One region of the Kitasatospora sp. NPDC127067 genome, then DNA from elsewhere that is predicted to be linked to it. Evidence: riboswitches for the same ligand, from Rfam matches in the RefSeq annotation. Region 1 holds a riboswitch; each other region holds the start of a gene.
What was found. Region 1 has a riboswitch for cobalamin ahead of ACFWJ4_RS27640 (ribonucleoside-diphosphate reductase subunit alpha). Riboswitches for the same ligand answer to the same signal wherever they lie in the genome.

Region 1 (6,240 bases):
GCGACTCCCGCGCCCGCCCAGCCCAAGGCCCTGCCGGCCGGCGTCCCGTACGACGTCACGCCGCTGCTCAGGCCGAGCCACAAGTACCTCGGCGCCGCCCTGCCCGACGTCCCCGCCACGATGGACGCGCTGCCCGGCTACCGCGACGCGATCGGCAAGCAGCCCAACATCCTGGAGTTCTACGCCCACTGGAAGGGCGGCTTCGACACCACGGGCGCCCGCCGGATCCACGACGCCGGGGCGCTTCCCTTCATGGCCTGGGAGCCGCACGACCGCTCGCTCGCCTCGATCGCGGCCGGCGACACCGACGACTACGTGCGCGGCGTCGCCAAGGCCGTCGCCAGGTTCAACCTGCCGATCGCCATCAGCATCGCCCACGAGATGAACGGCGACTGGTACCCGTGGGGCCGTCAGGCCGCCACCCCCGAGGACTTCGTGGCCGCCTGGCGCCACGTCCACGACCTCTTCGACCAGGCCGGCGCCACCAACGTGATCTGGGTCTGGAGTCCCAACATCACCGACCCCGCGCCCAACACCCGTCTGGAGCCGTACTACCCCGGCGACACCTACGTCGACTGGGCCGGCATGACCGGCTACTTCACCAAGACCGGGCCCAAGACCTTCGAGACGCTCTACGGCCCGACCATGGCCGAGATCCGCGGCTTCTCCCAGAAGCCCTTCTTCATCAGCGAGACCGCCTCCGAGCAGGGCAAGCGCCAACGCGCCGACATCGACCAGCTGTTCTCCGGGCTTGAGGCGCACGACGACATCGTCGGCTTCGTCTGGTTCAACATCGTCAAGCGAGCGGACTGGCGGGTCGAGGCCGTGCCGGACACCCTCGCCGCGTTCAAGCAGCGCGTGTCCGACCCCCGTTACGGCTTCGACATCCGGAACCCCTGATGAGTACTGAGTCCGAGTTCTCCCCCGTCCCGCACGGCCGCTCCGCCCACGACCCGGCCGCCGAGCCGGACCTTGACCCCGACGGGCCCGGGGCCGTGGCGGCGGGCAGCCCCGACGGGCCCCGCACGGCCGCGGCGGCGGGCAGCCCCGCACGGCCCGGAACCGCCGTGGCGGTCGACAACCCCGACGGCGTCGAGCTGGCCCCGTACACCATCCCGCAGGTCCCCGCGCTCGGCTGGGACCCGGGCACCAGCCCCCGCCGCCGCTGGATCGCCCGCGGCCTGCTGGGCGCCGTCCTGACCGTCCAGGCCGCCCTCTCGCTGCGCCTGCTGGCCGCCGCGCACCCCGACGAGGCCGCCGCCATGGTCGCCGGCCGCCAGCAGCTGTCCCACCTGCTGCACGGCACCCCGGTCACCACCGACCTGGTCGACCGGGTGCACGGCTCGCCCTGGCTCTACCCGCCGCTGGCCGGCGCCGCCGCCGACGCCAACGGCATCTGGGGCACCCGGCTGCTCAGCCTCGGCTTCGCGCTGCTCACCACGGTGCTGCTGTACTCGCTGACCCGGCGGCTGTTCAACGAGCGGGTCGCCATCTGCGCCATCGCCGGGTACGCCGTCCTCCAGTCCACCGTGGTGGTCGGCTTCTACGCCGCGCCCGAGTCCCTCGCCCTCCTGCTGGTCGCCCTCGCGGCCTGGACCACGGTGTTCACCGCCGGCCGCCATCCGGCCCTGGCCCTGCTCGCCGCCCCGCCCACGGCGCTGGCCTGCGCCACGGCCTACTCCGCGGCCTTCGCCGTCCCCGCCCTGGTCGCCCTCGCCTTCGCCTGCGCCCGGCCGTACCACCGGGTGGGCCCGGCCGCCCTGCGCGCGCTGCTGTCGGCCCTCGGCATCCTCGTCCTGCTGCTCCCGTACGGCACCCTCGGCAGGGTCGCCGGGTGGTCGCCCTCGCGCGGCAACGCCCCCGGCTCGGCCGGCTCGATCCTGCTCGGCACGCTCCAGTGGGCCGGCCTGTTCACCGTCCTCGCGGTGGCCGGCACCATCGCCTACGCGCGCCGCGAACAGATGCCCGAGCACGACGCGCCGGAGAAGGACGCCCTCCCCACCACCCGGGGCGGGCGCGCCCTGCTCGGGGCCGTCCTGACCGCCACTGCCCTGCTGGTCCCCGCCGCCCACCTGTGGACCGGCACCTCCGGCGCGCTGTTCCGCCACCTCGGCTACGGCATGCTGCTCGCCGCCCCGCTCGCCGGGGTCGGCCTGACCCGGCTGGTCGGCGCCCACTTCCGCCACCCCCAGCTCGGCATCCTGGTCTGGGTCGCACTGCTCGCCCTCGGTCTGGAGCAGTCCGCCCTGCGCTACCAGAACGGGCCCGACTCCGGCCGTCTGCTGGCCGTCCTGCGGGTCCACACGGAGCCCCAGGGCCGCTACCTCACCGAGGTCGACGGACTCGCCGAGTACTACCTCGGCGGCGTCTCCAGGCCCGAGCAGTGGATCTCCGCGCGCGCCGGGACGGACTACCGCGACGGGGCCGGGGTCGAGCACCACGGCGACGACGGCAGCGTGGCCGCGATCCGGGACGGCTGGTTCACCATGGTCGTCCTCGACAGCACCGCGCCGAGGGCCACCGACCGGGCCCTGAGCGAGGCCCTGAGCACCGCCGGACACTACCGGCTGGTCGCCCAGTTCACCTCGCCGACCGGCGATTCGAGTACGTACAAGGTCTATCTGAAGCACTGACCGGCCGCCCGGCTCACGCACATCCGCGACACGACAGGCACAACATATGGTGCCGCCGCAGTCCGGCGGCACTACATGTATGCTCGCTTCTGCTGTCGATGCAGGGGAACCCGGTGCGAATCCGGGACTGCCCCGCAGCGGTGAGCGGGCGGCTGCAGAAGCCGTAACCGCGAGTCCGATGACCTGCCGACGGCGTGCGCCACGGCCCTCCCGCAGAGGCCGCGCGAGCACCGAGCAGTACCCCTCCGGGCCTCGCGGGCGGGCCGGGGAGTCACCTCGCGCGACGCTTTTTGCGTTCGTGCCGTGCTCCCCTGCCCCGATCGGCCCGGTGGCCCCCCGATCACCGCCGCCGATCGCCGCCAGGAGAGAGCGCCTTGACCACCGCTGCCTCAGCCACCCTGCCCGCCCAGGGCTCCGGTACCGCCTTCACCGACCCGACGGTCTCCGACCCCGGGGGCGCGCTGCTGCGGCTGCTCACCGACCGCAGCACCGACCTCACCGAGGTCGACCCCGGCCATGTCGCCGCCGCCGCGCTGCGCGGCCGCCACGCCGGCTCGGACTTCGCCGAGCTGCGCGGGCTGGCCGTGGACGCCGCCGCGTCGATGATCGCCGAGGACCCCCAGTACTCGAAGCTCGCCGCCCGCCTGCTCGCCCTGGAGATCGTCGACGAGGCGAACAACCAGGGCTCGGTGTCCTTCTCCGCCTCGATCGCCGTCGGCCACGCCGAGGGCCTGATCGGCGACACCACCGCCGCCTTCGTCACCAAGCACGCGGCCGCCCTGGACGCGCTCGTCGACACCAAGGGCGACGACCGCTTCGAGTACTTCGGCCTGCGCACGGTGCAGTCCCGCTACCTGCTGCGCCACCCGATCACCCGCAAGGTGATCGAGACCCCGCAGCACTTCCTGCTCCGCGTCGCCTGTGGCCTGGCGGTCGGCGACAGCGAGCAGTCCGTGCGCGAGGTGGCCGAGCTGTACGGCCTGATGAGCCGCCTGGAGTACCTGACCTCCTCGCCGACGCTCTTCAACTCCGGCACCCGCCACCCGCAGATGTCGAGCTGCTACCTGCTCGACTCGCCGCTGGACAACCTGGACTCGATCTACAACCGCTACGCGCAGATCGCCCGCCTGTCCAAGCACGCCGGCGGCATCGGCCTGTCGTACTCGCGCATCCGCTCGCGCGGCAGCCTGATCCGCGGCACCAACGGCAAGTCCAACGGCATCGTGCCGTTCCTGCGCACCCTCGACTCCTCGGTCGCCGCCGTCAACCAGGGCGGCCGCCGCAAGGGCGCGGCCTGCGTCTACCTGGAGACCTGGCACGCCGACATCGAGGAGTTCCTGGAGCTCCGCGACAACACCGGCGAAGAGGCCCGCCGCACCCACAACCTCAACCTGGCGCACTGGATCCCGGACGAGTTCATGCGCCGGGTCAACGCCAACCAGGACTGGTCGCTGTTCTCCCCGGCCGACGTGCCCGAGCTGGTCGACCTGTGGGGCGAGGAGTTCGACGAGGCGTACCGCAAGGCCGAGCTGGCCGGCAAGGCCGTGCGCACCATCCCGGCGCAGACCCTGTACGCCCGCATGATGCGCACCCTCGCGCAGACCGGCAACGGCTGGATGACCTTCAAGGACGCCTCCAACCGCGCCGCCAACCAGACCGCGCTGCCGGGCCGCACGGTGCACTCCTCCAACCTGTGCACCGAGATCCTGGAGGTCACGGACGACTCCGAGACCGCCGTCTGCAACCTCGGCTCGGTCAACCTGGGCGCCCACGTCGCCCCGGGCGCCTCGGCCGCCGACCTGATCGGCGCCATGGACTGGGAGCGCCTCGACGCCACCGTCCGTACGGCCGTGACGTTCCTCGACCGCGTGGTGGACATCAACTTCTACCCGACCACCGAGGCCGGGACGTCCAACTCCCGCTGGCGGCCGGTCGGCCTCGGCGTGATGGGCCTCCAGGACGTCTTCTTCCAGCTGCGGATCGACTTCGACTCCGCCGAGGCGAAGGTCCTCTCCACCCTCATCGCCGAGCGCATCATGCTCACCGCGTACGAGCGCTCCGCCGACCTGGCCGAGCAGCTCGGCCGCCACGAGGCGTACGGCGAGACCCGCGCCGCCCGCGGCGAGCTGCACATCGACCACTTCCCGACGGCCGCCCCGCAGTGGGCCGACCGCTGGACGGCGCTGCGCGCCCGGATCGCCGAGACCGGCCTGCGCAACTCGCTGCTGCTGGCCATCGCGCCGACCGCGACCATCGCGTCCATCGCCGGCGTGTACGAGTGCATCGAGCCGCAGGTGTCCAACCTGTTCAAGCGCGAGACGCTGTCCGGCGAGTTCCTCCAGGTCAACCCGTACCTGGTGCGCGAGCTCAAGGAGCTCGGCGTCTGGGACCAGCAGACCCGCGACGCCCTGCGCGACGCCAACGGTTCCGTCCAGGAGCTGAACTGGCTGCCCGCCGAGGTGCGTTCGCTGTACCGGACGGCCTGGGAGCTGCCGCAGCGCGCGCTGATCGACCTGGCCGCGGCGCGGATGCCGTACCTGGACCAGAGCCAGTCCCTGAACCTGTTCATGGCGGCGCCGACCATCGGCAAGCTCAGCTCGATGTACGCCTACGCGTGGAAGGTCGGTCTGAAGACCACCTACTACCTGCGCTCGCGCCCGGCCACCCGCATCGCCCAGGCCGCGTCCGGTGCCGCCCGTGCCGCCGCGCCGGCGCCCGTGAACACCCCGACCCTCACCCCGGAGCAGGAAGCCGCCCTCGCCTGCTCCCTGGAGAACCCCGAGTCCTGCGAGGCCTGCCAGTAATGTCTCAGTCCGAAGACCGCAAGATGCTGCTCGACCCCGGCTTCGAGCTGACCCTGCGCCCCATGCGCTACCCGTCGTTCTACGACCGGTACCGGGACGCGATCAAGAACACCTGGACCGTCGAGGAGGTGGACCTGCACTCCGACGTCGCCGACCTGGCGAAGCTCAGCGAGGGCGAGCGCCACCTGATCGGCCGGCTGGTCGCGTTCTTCGCGACGGGCGACTCGATCGTCTCCAACAACGTGGTGCTGAGCCTCTACAAGCACATCAACTCGCCCGAGGCGCGGCTGTACCTCTCGCGGCAGCTGTTCGAAGAGGCCGTGCACGTCCAGTTCTACCTGACGCTGCTCGACACCTACCTGCCCGACCCGGAGGACCGCAACGCGGCCTTCGCGGCGGTGGAGAACATCCCCTCCATCCGCCAGAAGGCGCAGTTCTGCTTCAAGTACATGAACGCGGTCGACCACATCGACTCGCTGCAGACGAAGGAGGACAGGCGGGCGTTCCTGCTCAACCTGATCTGCTTCGCCGCGTGTGTCGAGGGGCTGTTCTTCTACGGCGCGTTCGCCTACGTGTACTGGTTCCGGAGCCGGGGCCTGCTGCACGGCCTCGCAACCGGTACCAACTGGGTGTTCCGCGACGAGTCCATGCACATGGACTTCGCGATGTCGGTGGTCGACACCGTCCGCGAGGAGGAGCCCGACCTCTTCGACGACGAGATGGCCAAGCAGGTCACGGAGATGCTGGAGGAGGCCGTCGAGGCCGAGCTCCAGTTCGCCCAGGACCTGTGCGGTGACGGCCTG
Region 2 (6,240 bases), on a different contig from region 1:
CGGCCGTCAAGATGCGGCCCGGGGTGTTCCAGGGCATGCCGTGCCCGATGGGCGCGATGACGGTGATCGCCATCGTGCTGCTCGACCCGCCGTTCCTGCCCGGTCTGCTCGCCATCTTCGGCGCCGCGTACCTGATGGTCAGCCGGATCGAGTACCCGAAGCCGCAGGGGCTGCTGGCCACCGCGACGCTCTGCTGGATCGTGGTCTCCATCGGCTGCCTGGCCGCCTGGGCCACCGGCCTGCCCGGTGGCAACCAGCTGATGCACGTCGGCGCGTTCGCCCAGATCACGCTCGCGGCGATGGCACCGCTGCTGGTCATCCGGCGCAAGGTGGGGCAGAAGGTCGGCGACGTCCGCGCCCGGCGGGCGGAGTCCCGGCTCGGCTGAGTCCCCGCAAAAGTCATAAGAGTCAGGGCCCGGAACCTGTTGGTTCCGGGCCCTTCTCGTATGTCATAACAATCGAGCGCCGTGGGTGCGGGGCTCAGGCGCCGTCCGAGCGGAGACCGGAGCGGACCTCGACGCGGACGCCGGAGCCGCCGTCGCGGTCGCCGTGGACCCCGAACGTCCCCACAAAAGTCATAAAACTCAGGCGCCACCGGTGTGCACGCTGAACGCCGAGCGGCGGGCCGCCCGGGCCACGCCCGGGTCCGGGTGCACGCCCGAGACCGCCGTCAGCACCGAGGCCGCCCGCGGGTGACCGGACTGCCGGGCCCGCGCGAACAGCCGGACCGGGTCGCCCGCCGAGGCGCCCTCGACATGACCCACCAGCAGCTCGGTCTCGCCGTGGTCGAGCACCGCGGCCGCGGTGTCCACCCAGAGCCAGGCCGCGTCCTCCGCGCCCAGCACGTCCGCCGGGGAGACGCCCTCGTCGGCGCGCTCCGCCAGCCACAGCAGCGCATAGGGGCGCAGCACCGGCGCGTCCACCGCCGCGCGCACCGCCTGCTCGGCCGGGCCTCCGGCCACCCGCAGCGCCTCGAAGGCCAGTCCGCGCACCAGCGCGTCGTCGCCCCGGGCGGCCTCCAGCAGCTCGCCCACGGCCCGGTCCGCCGGGCGGGCCGCGACCCACGCCCGGAACTCGGCGCGGGCCGGGCCCGGCGAGTAGTCCGCACACGCGTTCAGCAGCTCGAAGGCGCTCTGCTCGATGTGCCCGGCCGCGGTCTGCGCGACCGTGCAGATCTCCTCCAGCTTGGCCCGCACCGCCCAGTGGCCGAGCGGCGACAGCTCCGCGGCATCGTTCCTGCGCACCAGGGCGCCGACGGCCTCCAGGCCGTCGAGCATCCAGTCCAGGACGGCGGCCACGTCGGCCGGCGCGGCCGGGGTGTCGATCTGCGGCGCGCGGCAGGTGCCGCGGACGGCGGAGACGGCCGAGGCCGCGTGCGGCACCGGCGACAGCCCCGGTCCGCCGAGGCCGGTGCCGACCCGGCGCTCGTCCAGGCCCCGGCGCAGCAGTTCCAGCAGTTCGCTCTCGGCGACGGGGCCGTCCACCAGGTGCAGGAAGGAGAGCAGCTGCGGGGCCTGGTCCACGGCCTGCCCGGCCAGCACGGCGAACACGCCGCGCAGCGCGGCGGGCGGCACCGGGGCGAGCAGGGTCCAGGCGTCGAACATCGCCGACCATCCGCGCACCACGGCCTCGTCGTCGTGCTCCCAGGCATGCAGGCGCCAGCCGGGGCCGGCTCCGCCGTCCCGGGGCTCCACGAGGCCCACCAGCAGCGCCTGCCCCCATGCCTTGGCGGCGGCGCCCACCGTCATGGCCAGCGCCCGGCCGGCCTCGCGGGCGTCCTCGGGGAGCAGTTCGCCGCGCTTGTCGACCTCGGCCAGCTCACCGGCCCAGCGGGCGACGCGGACGGCGTCCACCAGCATCCGGCGGGCCAGCGGCGCCAGCTCGGCGGGTGCCGGGAAGCCCTCGGGCACGGGAACCCTGCCCCGCCCGGGAGCCGGAGCGGGCCCTCGCCGCCGGGGTACTCCGTTACGGGGGACACCCGCCCCGCCCGGCCTGCCACCGGCGGGCCGTTGGGCCGTTCCGGGGAGACGGGTCACCGTCGCACCGGTACCGATCGTCGGCGGGAGCGGGGCATCACGGTCGCGCGGGTTCCGAGACGTCACGTCGAGCAGTCTTCCCCTTGCACCGGCCTTCTGTCACATCCGGTTGTCCGTACGACCGGGCGACCGGTGGCGGCACCTCCGCAAGATCGGGCAACAGCGGCAAACCGCCTGGCCGGAAACGTGTGACCTGCCCATGCCACTCGCATCGTCCCGGTTGCCAGGAATGCTCGGGCGGTTACCGTGCGTACGGGTGGGGGGTCAGTGGCCGGGCAAATTGTCGTCCCTGACATCGGGGTGGTTTTCGCGCCGGTCGCACGGGGAATCCCCTTCCGCCGACTTCCGGCGGAGCTGTCCAGTCCGAATCCGGACGGATGACGGGCGGGGCGGGGGGATCGCGCCGCGCGAGAAGTCGGACCGGCCGACTTCTCGCGCGCCTACGGCGGAATGGGGGAAACGTTCATTCGTGGGCAGGGGGAAGCGCGCCGGAAAAGCCGGCGCGGCCCAGCCGGAAACGCCCGCGCGCGGAGGGGGGCGAGGGCGCGACCCGTAGGTCTTGCGGGCCTCGCGGACCCTGTCGGACGGATCGGACGGATCGGGTCGACGGGTCGACGGGTCGAACCAACGGGCCGGCTCGGACCTCGGCGGTGGGGCCGCGTTCCGATCCGCAGGGGCGGAAGCGGAGCACCGACCGCGGCACGTCCGGGAGACGTTCCGGCGAGGACCCGCCGGCGGCGCCCTACAGCAGCGGCGTGAGCCAGCGGCGGAGCAGTTCGGTGTACCGGTCGGGAGCGGTGTTCCAGAGGGTGGCGTGGTCGGCACCGGGGAAGGCCTGGAGGCTGACCACGTCGCGACGGGCGGCGGCCAGCTTCTCGGCGCTGCCGAAGGGCGCGATCCGGTCCTCGGGGCTGTGCAGGAGAAGGGTGGGCACCCGCAGGTCGGTGCCGTCGGCGATGCGGGCGAAGTCGGCGAGGTCGACGCCGGTGCGGCCCTCCGCGGCCAGGGCCCCGAGCTCGGCGGCGACGCCCTGGAAGCCGGCCCGGGCAGCGTCCCGGCGGGCGGAGACCGGGAGGTCGAGCACCGGCGAGTCGAGGATGAGGCCGCTGACGGCGTGCGGCCAGGCGGTGCGGGCCGCGGTCTGGAGGGCCGTGGTCGCGCCGACCGACCAGCCGTAGAGGATCACCTTGCCCGCGCCGCTGTCGAGCGCCAGCCGTACCGCCGCCTCGATGTCGCGCCACTCGGTCTCGCCGAAGTGGCTGAGCCCGTCCGGGGAGGCGGGGGCGCCCTGGTCGCCGCGGTAGGTGACGGCAAGGGTGGGCAGGCCGAGCCGGTCGAGGACGGGGAGCACCGGGAGGGTCTGCTGGCGGTCGGCCTCGGGGCCGTGCACCAGGATCACCCAGGTGCCGCGCTTGCCGTCGAGCCGCCAGGCGGGAAGGGCGCCGAGCTCACCGTCGGCGGTGGTGTCGGTGAAGGGGAGGCCGAGTGCCTCGGTGGGGTCGCCGAGGTGGACCCGGGGGGTGAAGCGGACCTCGGTGCCGGGGGTGAGCGTGCCCCGGTCGGCGCGGAGCAGCCGGCGGGTGACGCCCCGCTCGTCGCTGTGCAGGACCTCCTCGACGACCGCGTGCCCGCCGTCCGCCCACTCGACCGCCCAGCGGCCGGGGCGCAGGCTCTCGGGGCCGCGGGTGAAGGTGACGCGGCCGGGGGCGAGGCCGCGGACCAGGACCGGCCCGGACTTCGGGACGGCGGCCACCGGACGGACCGTCCGCTCGGAGGCCCGACGGCCGATCACCAGCACGGCGGCCCCGACCGCGGCGGCCGCCACGACGGCGGCGGTTCCCCAACGCATTTCGCTCCCCGCTCTGTTGCTCACGGACCGGACGGTGTTCGGGCACCAGTTCACCGGCGCTCCGTCCGCCCGGCCACCGGGCTGGGCCGTCCGGGTCACCCGGGCGGCGGCCCGGCGGCGCCGAGGAGGTGCCGGAAGCGGGCGGCGAGGGCGGCGGCGGGGGCGGCGAGGGGCTTTCCGCGGTGCCCGCCACCGAACTCCGCGGCGCATGCCACCGAACCGCAGGCGTGGCCCCGGTCCTGCCCCAGCCGCCGAACGCACGAAGCGGCCCGGCCACGGACCGGTGCCGCGCCGGGCGATCCCCCGGCCTGTCAGCGGCCCCGCGCCGGGCGATCCCCGGCGCGTCGGCGGCGTCCGCGTGTGACCAACCCCTCCGTGACCTCGGTTGACTCCCGGTTCGGGCCCGTGATGGGATCCTGGGGCCAAACGGAGGCATGGAGAGGAAGCCGGTGGAATTCCGGCGCGGTCCCGCCACTGTCACCGGGGAGCACGCTCGGAACATCGCCACGGCGGCCGTCGACGGCCGCTGGAAGGCTCCGGGCGTGCGTTCGACCCGGAAGCCAGGAGACTCTCGCCCCCGTCACGTCGATCCAGGGCGCGGACCCTGAGTGAGGACACGCACGCGATGCAGGCTGCCCCGCCCCACCGGACTCCGAGCTGCCTTCCGCCGTGCCCCCGATGACCCCGCTCGGGCCCTCCTCCTCGCCGCGCCCGCTGGCCCGCGCCGCCGCGTTCGCGCTCGGCGCCGTCGCGGGCCATGTCGCCGACGCCCGCTTCGCCGACCCCCGCCGGGGCCATCCGGTGGCCGTCTTCGGCGGCGCCGCGACCCGGCTGGAGCGTCGGCTGTGGCGCGACGACCGCGGCGCGGGGGCCGGGTACACGGCGCTGTGCGTGGGCGCGGTGGCGGCGGGCGCGCTCGCCCTGGACCGTACGGTGGGCCGGCGTCCGCTGGGCCGGGCGGTGCTGGCGGCGGCCGCGACCTGGACGGTGCTCGGCGGCACCTCGCTGACCCGGGAGGCGCGCACCATCGGCCGCTCGCTGTCCGCGGGCGACCTCGCGGCGGCCCGGGAGCGGCTGCCGCACCTGTGCGGGCGGGACCCGAGCGCGCTGGACGGGCAGCAGATCGCCCGGGCGGTGGTCGAGTCGGTGGCCGAGAACACCGCCGACGCCGTGGTGAACGCGCTGACCTGGGGCGCCCTGGCCGGCACGCCCGGCCTGCTGGCCTTCCGCGCCGTGAACACCCTGGACGCGATGGTGGGTCACCGCTCGCCGCGCTACGCCCGGTTCGGCTGGGCCTCGGCCCGGCTGGACGACCTGGCGGGCTGGCCGGGCGCCCGGCTGACGGCGCTGCTGACGGTGGCCGCCGCGCCCGAGCCCCGTACGGCCTGGCGGGTCTGGCGGCGCGACGGCTCCGCGCACCCGAGCCCGAACGCGGGCCAGGCCGAGGCGGCGTTCGCCGGCGCGGTGGGCGTACGGCTGGGCGGGGCGCTGCGGTACGGCGAGAGGGTGGAGCACCGGCCCGTGCTGGGTGCGGAGCTGCGGCCGGTGACGGTGGACGACATCGAGCGCGCCTGTGCGCTCTCCCGGCGGGTGGGCGCACTGGCGCTGGGTACGACGGTCGCGGGGCACGTCCTGCTGCGGATGCTGCTGAGGAAGAAGGGACGGGCATGAGCAAGGCGCTGCTGGTCGCGGGGACGACCTCGGACGCGGGCAAGAGCGTGGTGACGGCCGGGATCTGCCGTTGGCTCGTCCGCCAGGGCGTGCGGGTCGCGCCGTTCAAGGCGCAGAACATGTCGCTCAACTCCTTCGTCACCGCCGACGGCGCCGAGATCGGCCGTGCCCAGGCGATGCAGGCGCAGGCCGCCCGGGTGGAGCCGGAGGCGGCGATGAACCCGGTGCTGCTCAAGCCGGGCGCGGACGGCCGCAGCCAGGTGGTGCTGCTCGGCAGGCCGGTGGCGGAGGTGGGCGCGCTGGACTACCGCGAGCGCAAGCCCGTCCTGCTGGAGCGTGCCCTGGAGTGCCTGGCGGACCTGCGCGGCCGCTACGACGTGGTGGTCTGCGAGGGCGCGGGCTCGCCCGCCGAGATCAACCTGCGCGACCGCGACATCGCCAACATGGGCCTGGCGACGGCCGCCGCCCTGCCGGTGGTGGTGGTCGGGGACATCGACCGCGGCGGGGTCTTCGCGGCGATGTACGGGACGCTGGCGCTGCTGTCGGCGGAGGACCAGCGGCACGTGGCCGGCTGGTTCGTCAACAAGTTCCGCGGTGACGCGCGGCTGCTCGCGCCCGGGCTGGAGATGCTGCACGGGCTGACCGGCCGTCCGGTGCTGGGCACGCTGCCGATGCTGCCCGGGC
Region 3 (6,240 bases), on a different contig from region 1:
GGCCTTGCTGCGTGCGGCCGACACGGACTTACTTCACCCGGCCGAGGTAGCTGCCGTCGCGGGTGTCGACCTTGACCTTCTCACCCTTGGTGACGAAGAGCGGCACCTGGATCTCGGCGCCGGTCTCCAGGGTGGCCGGCTTGGTGCCACCGGTGGAGCGGTCGCCCTGGACGCCCGGCTCGGTCTCGGCGATGGTCAGCTCGACCGCGGCCGGGAGCTCGATGTAGAGGACCGAGCCCTCGTTCTGCGCGACGAGGGCCTCGAAGCCCTCCAGCAGGTACTTGGCGGCGTCGCCGACGACCGACGGCTCGATGGTCAGCTGGTCGTAGGTGTCCATGTCCATGAACACGAAGTTCTCGCCGTCCTTGTACGAGAACTGCATGCCGCGCTTGTCGACGTTGGCGGTCTCGACCTTGGTGCCCGCGTTGAAGGTCTTGTCGACGACCTTGCCGGTCAGGACCTCCTTGAGCTTGGTACGCACGAAGGCCGGGCCCTTGCCGGGCTTGACGTGCTGGAACTCGACGACGGACCAGAGCTTGCCGCCCTCCAGCTTGAGGACCATGCCGTTCTTGAGATCGTTCGTGGAAGCCACGGGCGCACTAACTCCTGTATAGCTGTCAAGGAACCAAGGGATTGCGTCCTGCCTCCCACGGCCCCCGGGGGGCCGCGGTCACAGGGCGAGGAGCTCCTTGGTGGTGATGGTGAGCAGCTCGGGCCCGCCCTCTTCGAGGGGGCGCACGACGAGCGTGTCCTCGATCCGGACGCCGCCCCTGCCCGGGAGGTGGACCCCCGGACCGACGGTGACCGGCACGCGGCTGTCCAGTTTACCCATGTCCGACGGACCGAGGCGCGGCGCCTCCCGGATCTCCAGCCCGACGCCGTGGCCCACCGGGTGCGGGGAGGCCTCGGTGTGGCCGGCCGCCTCCAGGACCTGCCGCGCGGCCCGGTCGGGCACGCACTGCTCCACGCCCGGTCCGAGCGCCTCCCGCCCGGCCCGCTGGGCCCGGAAGACCAGCCGGTGCAGCTCCACCTGCCAGGGCGCGGGGGCCGCGCCGATCACGAAGGTGCGGGCGGTGGAGACGCCGTAGCCGCGGTACTGGGCGCCCATCACCACGGTCAGGAAGTCGCCCTCCTCCACCCGGCGGTCGGTGGGCTGGTGGGCGGCCTGACCGGAGTGGCTGCCGGTGCCGACCGAGACCGGGAAGGCGGCCCGGTCGGCGCCGTGGTCGATCATCCGGCGCTCCAGCTCCATCGCCAGGTGCCGCTCGGTGCGGCCGACCAGGATCGACTCCAGCAGTTCGCCCAGTGCCTGGTCGGCGATCTCGGCGGCGATCCGCAGGTCGGCGATCTCGTGCTCGTCCTTGACCACCCGCAGCCGCTCGACCGTCTGACCGAGGTCCACCAGCCGGGCCCCCTCGGTCAGACCCCCCACCGCCCGGTGCCGGGTGACGGTCAGGTCGTGCTCCTCCACCGCCAGTCCCGACACCCCGGACCGCGCGGCGACGGCCGCGACGGCCAGCGCGGAGTCCGACCCGGCCGCCACCGGCAGCCGGGTGACGTCCGGGGCGATCAGGTGCTCCCCGGAGTCGTCCGGCGGCAGGTCGTCCGGCAGCGCGAGCAGCGCCCGCTCCCTGGTCAGCAGCAGGCTCGCCCCGCAGGGCGCGCAGCCCGTCAGGTACCGCACGTTCGCCGCGCGGGTGATCAGCGCCGCATCGGCCCCGGCCGCACTGCAGTGCTCCCTCACCCGCTCCCGCCGCCCCGCGTACGCATCCGCCATGCGTCGAGCCTACGAACCCCCGGCCCGAAGCGCCCGCCGAGCACCCCCGGCAGAACCCCCAATACCCCTTGCACGCCCCCCTGCGCGACCGCGGCACCGTCCCCCTCGGACCCGCGCCCCGCCCCCCACGCAGCGTGCCACCGAGGGGCCTCGCACCCCCCGGTGGCCCCTCGGACCTCGACCGGTCGCTACGTTCCGTCACGGATCTGTCACTTCCGGTCCTGTGCGAGTGCGACCCGGTCGGCGGCCGGCGCGTCGACTTCCGCGAGGAGCGCCGACCCGGGGCGCACCCGGCCCCCGGAACGCGAACGGCGCCTCCCCACCGCGGGGAGGCGCCGTTCCGGCGTGCGCGGGCAGGCCGCTGCGCGCGGCCGGGTGGCTCAGGAGCCCTCGGGCGTCCAGCGCTTCTCGACCCCGGCGAGCTTCCAGTACCCGATCGCGATCGCCCAGACGACCACGAACAGCCCGGCGATGGCGTAGCCGACGTTGTCCAGCGAGATGTCGGCGATGAAGCCGGTGACCGGGTCGGTCAGATCGAGCTTCTCGTGCAGCACCCCGACCAGCTCGATGGTGCCGATGACGAAGGCCACCGCGATCGACAGACCGGTGATGGTCAGGTTGTAGTACACCTTCCGCACCGGGTTGGCGAAGGCCCACTGGTACGCGAAGTTCATGAACGTCCCGTCCAGGGTGTCGAACAGGCTCATCCCGGCCGCGAACAGCAGCGGCAGGCAGACGATCGCGTACCAGGGCAGCCCGGAGGCGGCGCCCGAGCCGGCCATCACCATCAGGGTGACCTCGGTCGCGGTGTCGAAGCCCAGCCCCAGCACCATGCCCACCGGGAACATCTGCCCGGGCCGGGTGATCGAACGGGTCGCCCGGTTCAGCACCCGGGCCATGAAGCCGCGCGAGTCGAGGTGCGCCTCCAGCTCCTTCTCGTCGAACTTCCCGGCCCGCATCGAGCGGAACACCCTGAGGATGCCGAGCAGCGCCGCCAGGTTGAGCGCGCCGATCAGGTAGAGGAACACGCCGGAGGTGGTCGTCCCGATCACGCCGAGCCACTTGTGGGTGGCCGACTCGTCGTCCATCAGGGTGTTCGCCAGCTGCGCGCCGCCCGCCACCAGGGCGGCCATCAGCACCACCATCGAGGAGTGCCCGAGGGCGAACCAGAAGCCCACCGAGACCGGCCGCTTGCCGTCCGCCATCAGCTTTCTGGTGGTGTTGTCGATCACCGCGATGTGGTCGGCGTCGAAGGCGTGCCGCATCCCGAGGGTGTACGCGGTGATACCCAGGCCCACCCCGAAGACCTGGGTACCGACCGCGTACTTCTCGGGTGCGACCAGGAAGATCAGCGTGCCGAAGGCCACCACGTGCATGGCCACGATCACCGCCATCAGCCCGGCGGTACGGACGGTGTCCTCGCGCCGCCACTGGAAGCTGGGCAGCGCGGAGGGGGCCGGTTCGGCCCCGGCGGCAACGGTTTCGGGCAGGGTCATCTGCGGATCACGCTCCAGCACCTCGTGGAAAACCTCGTGAGATGCCGTGGCCGGTCTCCTGGCTGACGGGACGCCCGTACCCGCCTTCCCAAGCGCGCGAGGCGCCCAGTGGCTCCATGGGTACGGACGACGTTCCTCCGCGGACGGAGGAACGACCCGATCACAGTGGCGAGGGCCGCTCCGGGCTGGGACCCCTGAGGGTCCGTCACCGGTCTTCCCGAGCACCACGGCGGGGAACACCGTAGGGGTCACGCCCCGACCCGTGCAAGGTTGCGCACCTGCGCAGGTGTCCAGGATCACAGACCGCCGCCTGCGAGAATGTCCGCATGCATCTCGTACCGGCCGACCGCGCGGGCCACCGCACCATCGACGGGCACCGGGTCTGCGAGGCCATCGCCGCGATCGGCGACCCGGCCCACGTCCGGTCCTGGGCCGAGCGGTTCTCCCTGCTCGCCGACCCCGGCCGGCTCGCCCTGCTGCTCGCCCTCCACCGGGCCGGGCCGCTCGCCGTCACCGACCTCGCGGTCGCCACCGGCATGCGCGACCCCGCCGTCTCCCAGGCCCTGCGGCTGCTCCGCACGGCCGGCGTGGTCACCGGCGACCGGGACGGACGCGTGGTGCGCTACCAGCTCGTGGACGAGGCCATGCGCCCCCTCCTCGACGAGTGCGCTGCCGGCGAACACCACGAGCCCACCGCGGCCACGGGCTGACCCACTGGCCCGGCCCCGGAACCGCGCCGCGGCCGGAGCGGATGAGTACGATCATGACGTGCCGTCCCGCCCCCACGCCTGGCCCGCCGACCGGTGGAACACCCGACCGGTCAGGGCCCGCGTGCTGGCGGTCGCCCGCACCCTCACCTCGGCCACCCGGGTCCTGGACGTCCTGACCCTGCTGAACCCGGACGGCATCGAGCGGTACTTCACCGTCAACCCCGGCTCCGCCTTCGCCGACCGCGCCCTGGACGAGTACCTGCACGGCCTGCCCGGCTTCACCGTGCTGGACTGGGAGGACGCCGTCAGCCGCCGCTTCGACCTGGCCGTCGCCTGCGCCGTCCACTCCTCCATGCACCGGCTGGACGCCCGCCTCGTCGTCCTCCCGCACGGCGTCGGCTACAACCGGCTGGTCACCGAGTCCACCGGCGACACGGTCACCGCCGCCGGTCTGTCCCGCAACGAACTCACCCACCGCGGACGGGTGTTCGTGGACGTCCTCGGCCTCTCCCACCCCGAGCAGCTGGACCGGCTGCGGGACTCCTGCCCCGAGGCGCTGGACGTCGCCCGGGTGGTCGGCGACCCCTGCTTCGACCGGATGCTCGGCAGCCGGCGCTCCCGCGACGGCTACCGCGCCGCGCTCGGTGCCACCGGCGGCCGACGGCTCGTCGTCGTCAGCTCCACCTGGAGCGAGCACTCCTTGTTCGGCCGCCGCCCGGACCTCCCCCGGCGGCTGGTCCGCCGGCTCCCCGCCGACGAGTACACGGTGGCCGTCGTCCTGCACCCCAACGTGTGGAGCCGCCACGACCCCGAAGCGCTGCTCGACGACGCCCGCCGGATGGGCCTGCGCCTGATCCCGCCCCACCAGGGCTGGCAGGCCGCGCTCGTCGCCGCCGACTGCGTGATCGGCGACCACGGATCGGTCACCGTCTACGGCGCCGCCCTGAACCACCGCACCCTGCTCGTCGCCACCGGCGCCGCCGAACTCGACCCCCGCTCCCCCGGCTACGCCTTCGGCCAGGCAGCGCCCGTCCTCGACCCGGACGGGGACCTCGCCGCCCAGGTCGAACAGGCCCTCGCCCGGGACCCGGCCGACCTGAGCGCGATCACCGACCGCTCGCTCGCCCACCCCGGCGAATCCGCCCGGCTGCTGCGCCCGCTGCTGCACTCCTTCCTGGCCGGGCTGGACGAGCCCGCGGACGAACCGGCCCTGCCGCCCTACCCCAGGCCGGCCCCGTGCCCCGGCACCGTCGACCGGCCCACCGCGTACGACGTCGAGGGCCGGAGCGAGGGCACCGAGGTCAGCCTGCGGCGCTACCCCTTCGACCCGCACGACCACGCCCCGCGCGGCTTCCACGCCCTCACCGACGAGCACCCGGGCGACGCCCTGCGCTACACCGCCGAGGTCCTGGCCCGCACCGAGGTGCACGCCGAACGCCCCGCCGGCCGCTGGCTCGCCGACTCCGCCGCCGAACTCCCCGGCCTCGCCGTCGCGGTGGCCGCCCTCGGCCCGGCCCGCCACCTGCTCCGACTGCGCGCCGGCCTGCTGCTGGAGGCCCGCGCCGAACCGGACTGGACCTGCCCCGACCCCGCCGTCGACCCGCTGCTGCTCGGCTCCGCCGTGGCCTGCTGGCTCGCCGACGGCGGCGACCCGGCCGGCCTCCCCCGGCACGGCCTCACCGTCCGCACCGGCGAGCACCGCACCCGGGTGTCCTTCCGCACCGGCCCCTGAGAAGGGCGCTACTGCGGCAGCTCCCGCAGCCGCGCCCGGCTGCGCTCCGCGAGCTCCACGTCGTCCAGCTCCTCGGCGAGGGCGAGCAGCAGGGTGTGGGCCTGCGCCTCCTTCGCGTACTGGCCGCGCTCCTCGGCCCGCCGGGCGCAGTCGCCCGCGTGGGCGGCGGCGAGCTCCGGCTGCCCGAGCGCCCGGTGGGCCCGGGCGCGGACCAGCGGCAGCTTCATCAGCATGTCCTCGTCCCGCGTCCGCTCGGCCCGCGCGGTGGCCTCGGCCAGCCGGGCCAGCGCCTCCTGCGCGCGGCCGTCGGCGATCAGCGCCTGCGCCAGGTTGTAGCTCTGGACGATCTCGCCGTGCTCGTCGCCCCGGTTCGCCGCCAGAGCCAGCGTGAACCGCCGCACCGCGTCGCCCGGGCGGCCGTCGGCCAGGCAGAGCAGACCGTCCGTCTCGTGGAGCACGCCCACCACCCGACGGTCGGTCACCAGCGGGACCTGCTCCGCGGCGAGCGCCAACTGCTCGGCGGCG

Region 2: another riboswitch for cobalamin. It lies ahead of ACFWJ4_RS19105 (cobalamin biosynthesis protein); the one in region 1 lies ahead of ACFWJ4_RS27640 (ribonucleoside-diphosphate reductase subunit alpha).
Region 3: another riboswitch for cobalamin. It lies ahead of ACFWJ4_RS12780 (HoxN/HupN/NixA family nickel/cobalt transporter); the one in region 1 lies ahead of ACFWJ4_RS27640 (ribonucleoside-diphosphate reductase subunit alpha).

What each region holds. Positions count from the first base shown of each region.
Region 1 is NZ_JBHXEM010000081.1:33,464-39,703, forward strand. It holds gene ACFWJ4_RS27630 (glycoside hydrolase family 26 protein) at 1-900, shown strand, start outside; gene ACFWJ4_RS27635 (glycosyltransferase family 39 protein) at 900-2,633, shown strand; cobalamin riboswitch at 2,696-2,839, shown strand; gene ACFWJ4_RS27640 (ribonucleoside-diphosphate reductase subunit alpha) at 3,032-5,437, shown strand; gene ACFWJ4_RS27645 (ribonucleotide-diphosphate reductase subunit beta) at 5,437-6,240, shown strand, end outside.
Region 2 is NZ_JBHXEM010000043.1:45,123-51,362, forward strand. It holds gene ACFWJ4_RS19090 (CDP-alcohol phosphatidyltransferase family protein) at 1-386, shown strand, start outside; gene ACFWJ4_RS19095 (hypothetical protein) at 585-1,910, opposite strand; gene ACFWJ4_RS19100 (alpha/beta hydrolase) at 2,779-3,885, opposite strand; cobalamin riboswitch at 4,324-4,456, shown strand; gene ACFWJ4_RS19105 (cobalamin biosynthesis protein) at 4,564-5,556, shown strand; gene ACFWJ4_RS19110 (cobyric acid synthase) at 5,553-6,240, shown strand, end outside.
Region 3 is NZ_JBHXEM010000023.1:3,968-10,207, reverse strand. It holds gene nusB (transcription antitermination factor NusB) at 1-24, opposite strand, end outside; gene efp (elongation factor P) at 29-592, opposite strand; gene ACFWJ4_RS12785 (M24 family metallopeptidase) at 671-1,777, opposite strand; gene ACFWJ4_RS12780 (HoxN/HupN/NixA family nickel/cobalt transporter) at 2,158-3,273, opposite strand; cobalamin riboswitch at 3,304-3,517, opposite strand; gene ACFWJ4_RS12775 (metalloregulator ArsR/SmtB family transcription factor) at 3,600-3,983, shown strand; gene ACFWJ4_RS12770 (hypothetical protein) at 4,042-5,715, shown strand; gene ACFWJ4_RS12765 (AAA family ATPase) at 5,724-6,240, opposite strand, start outside.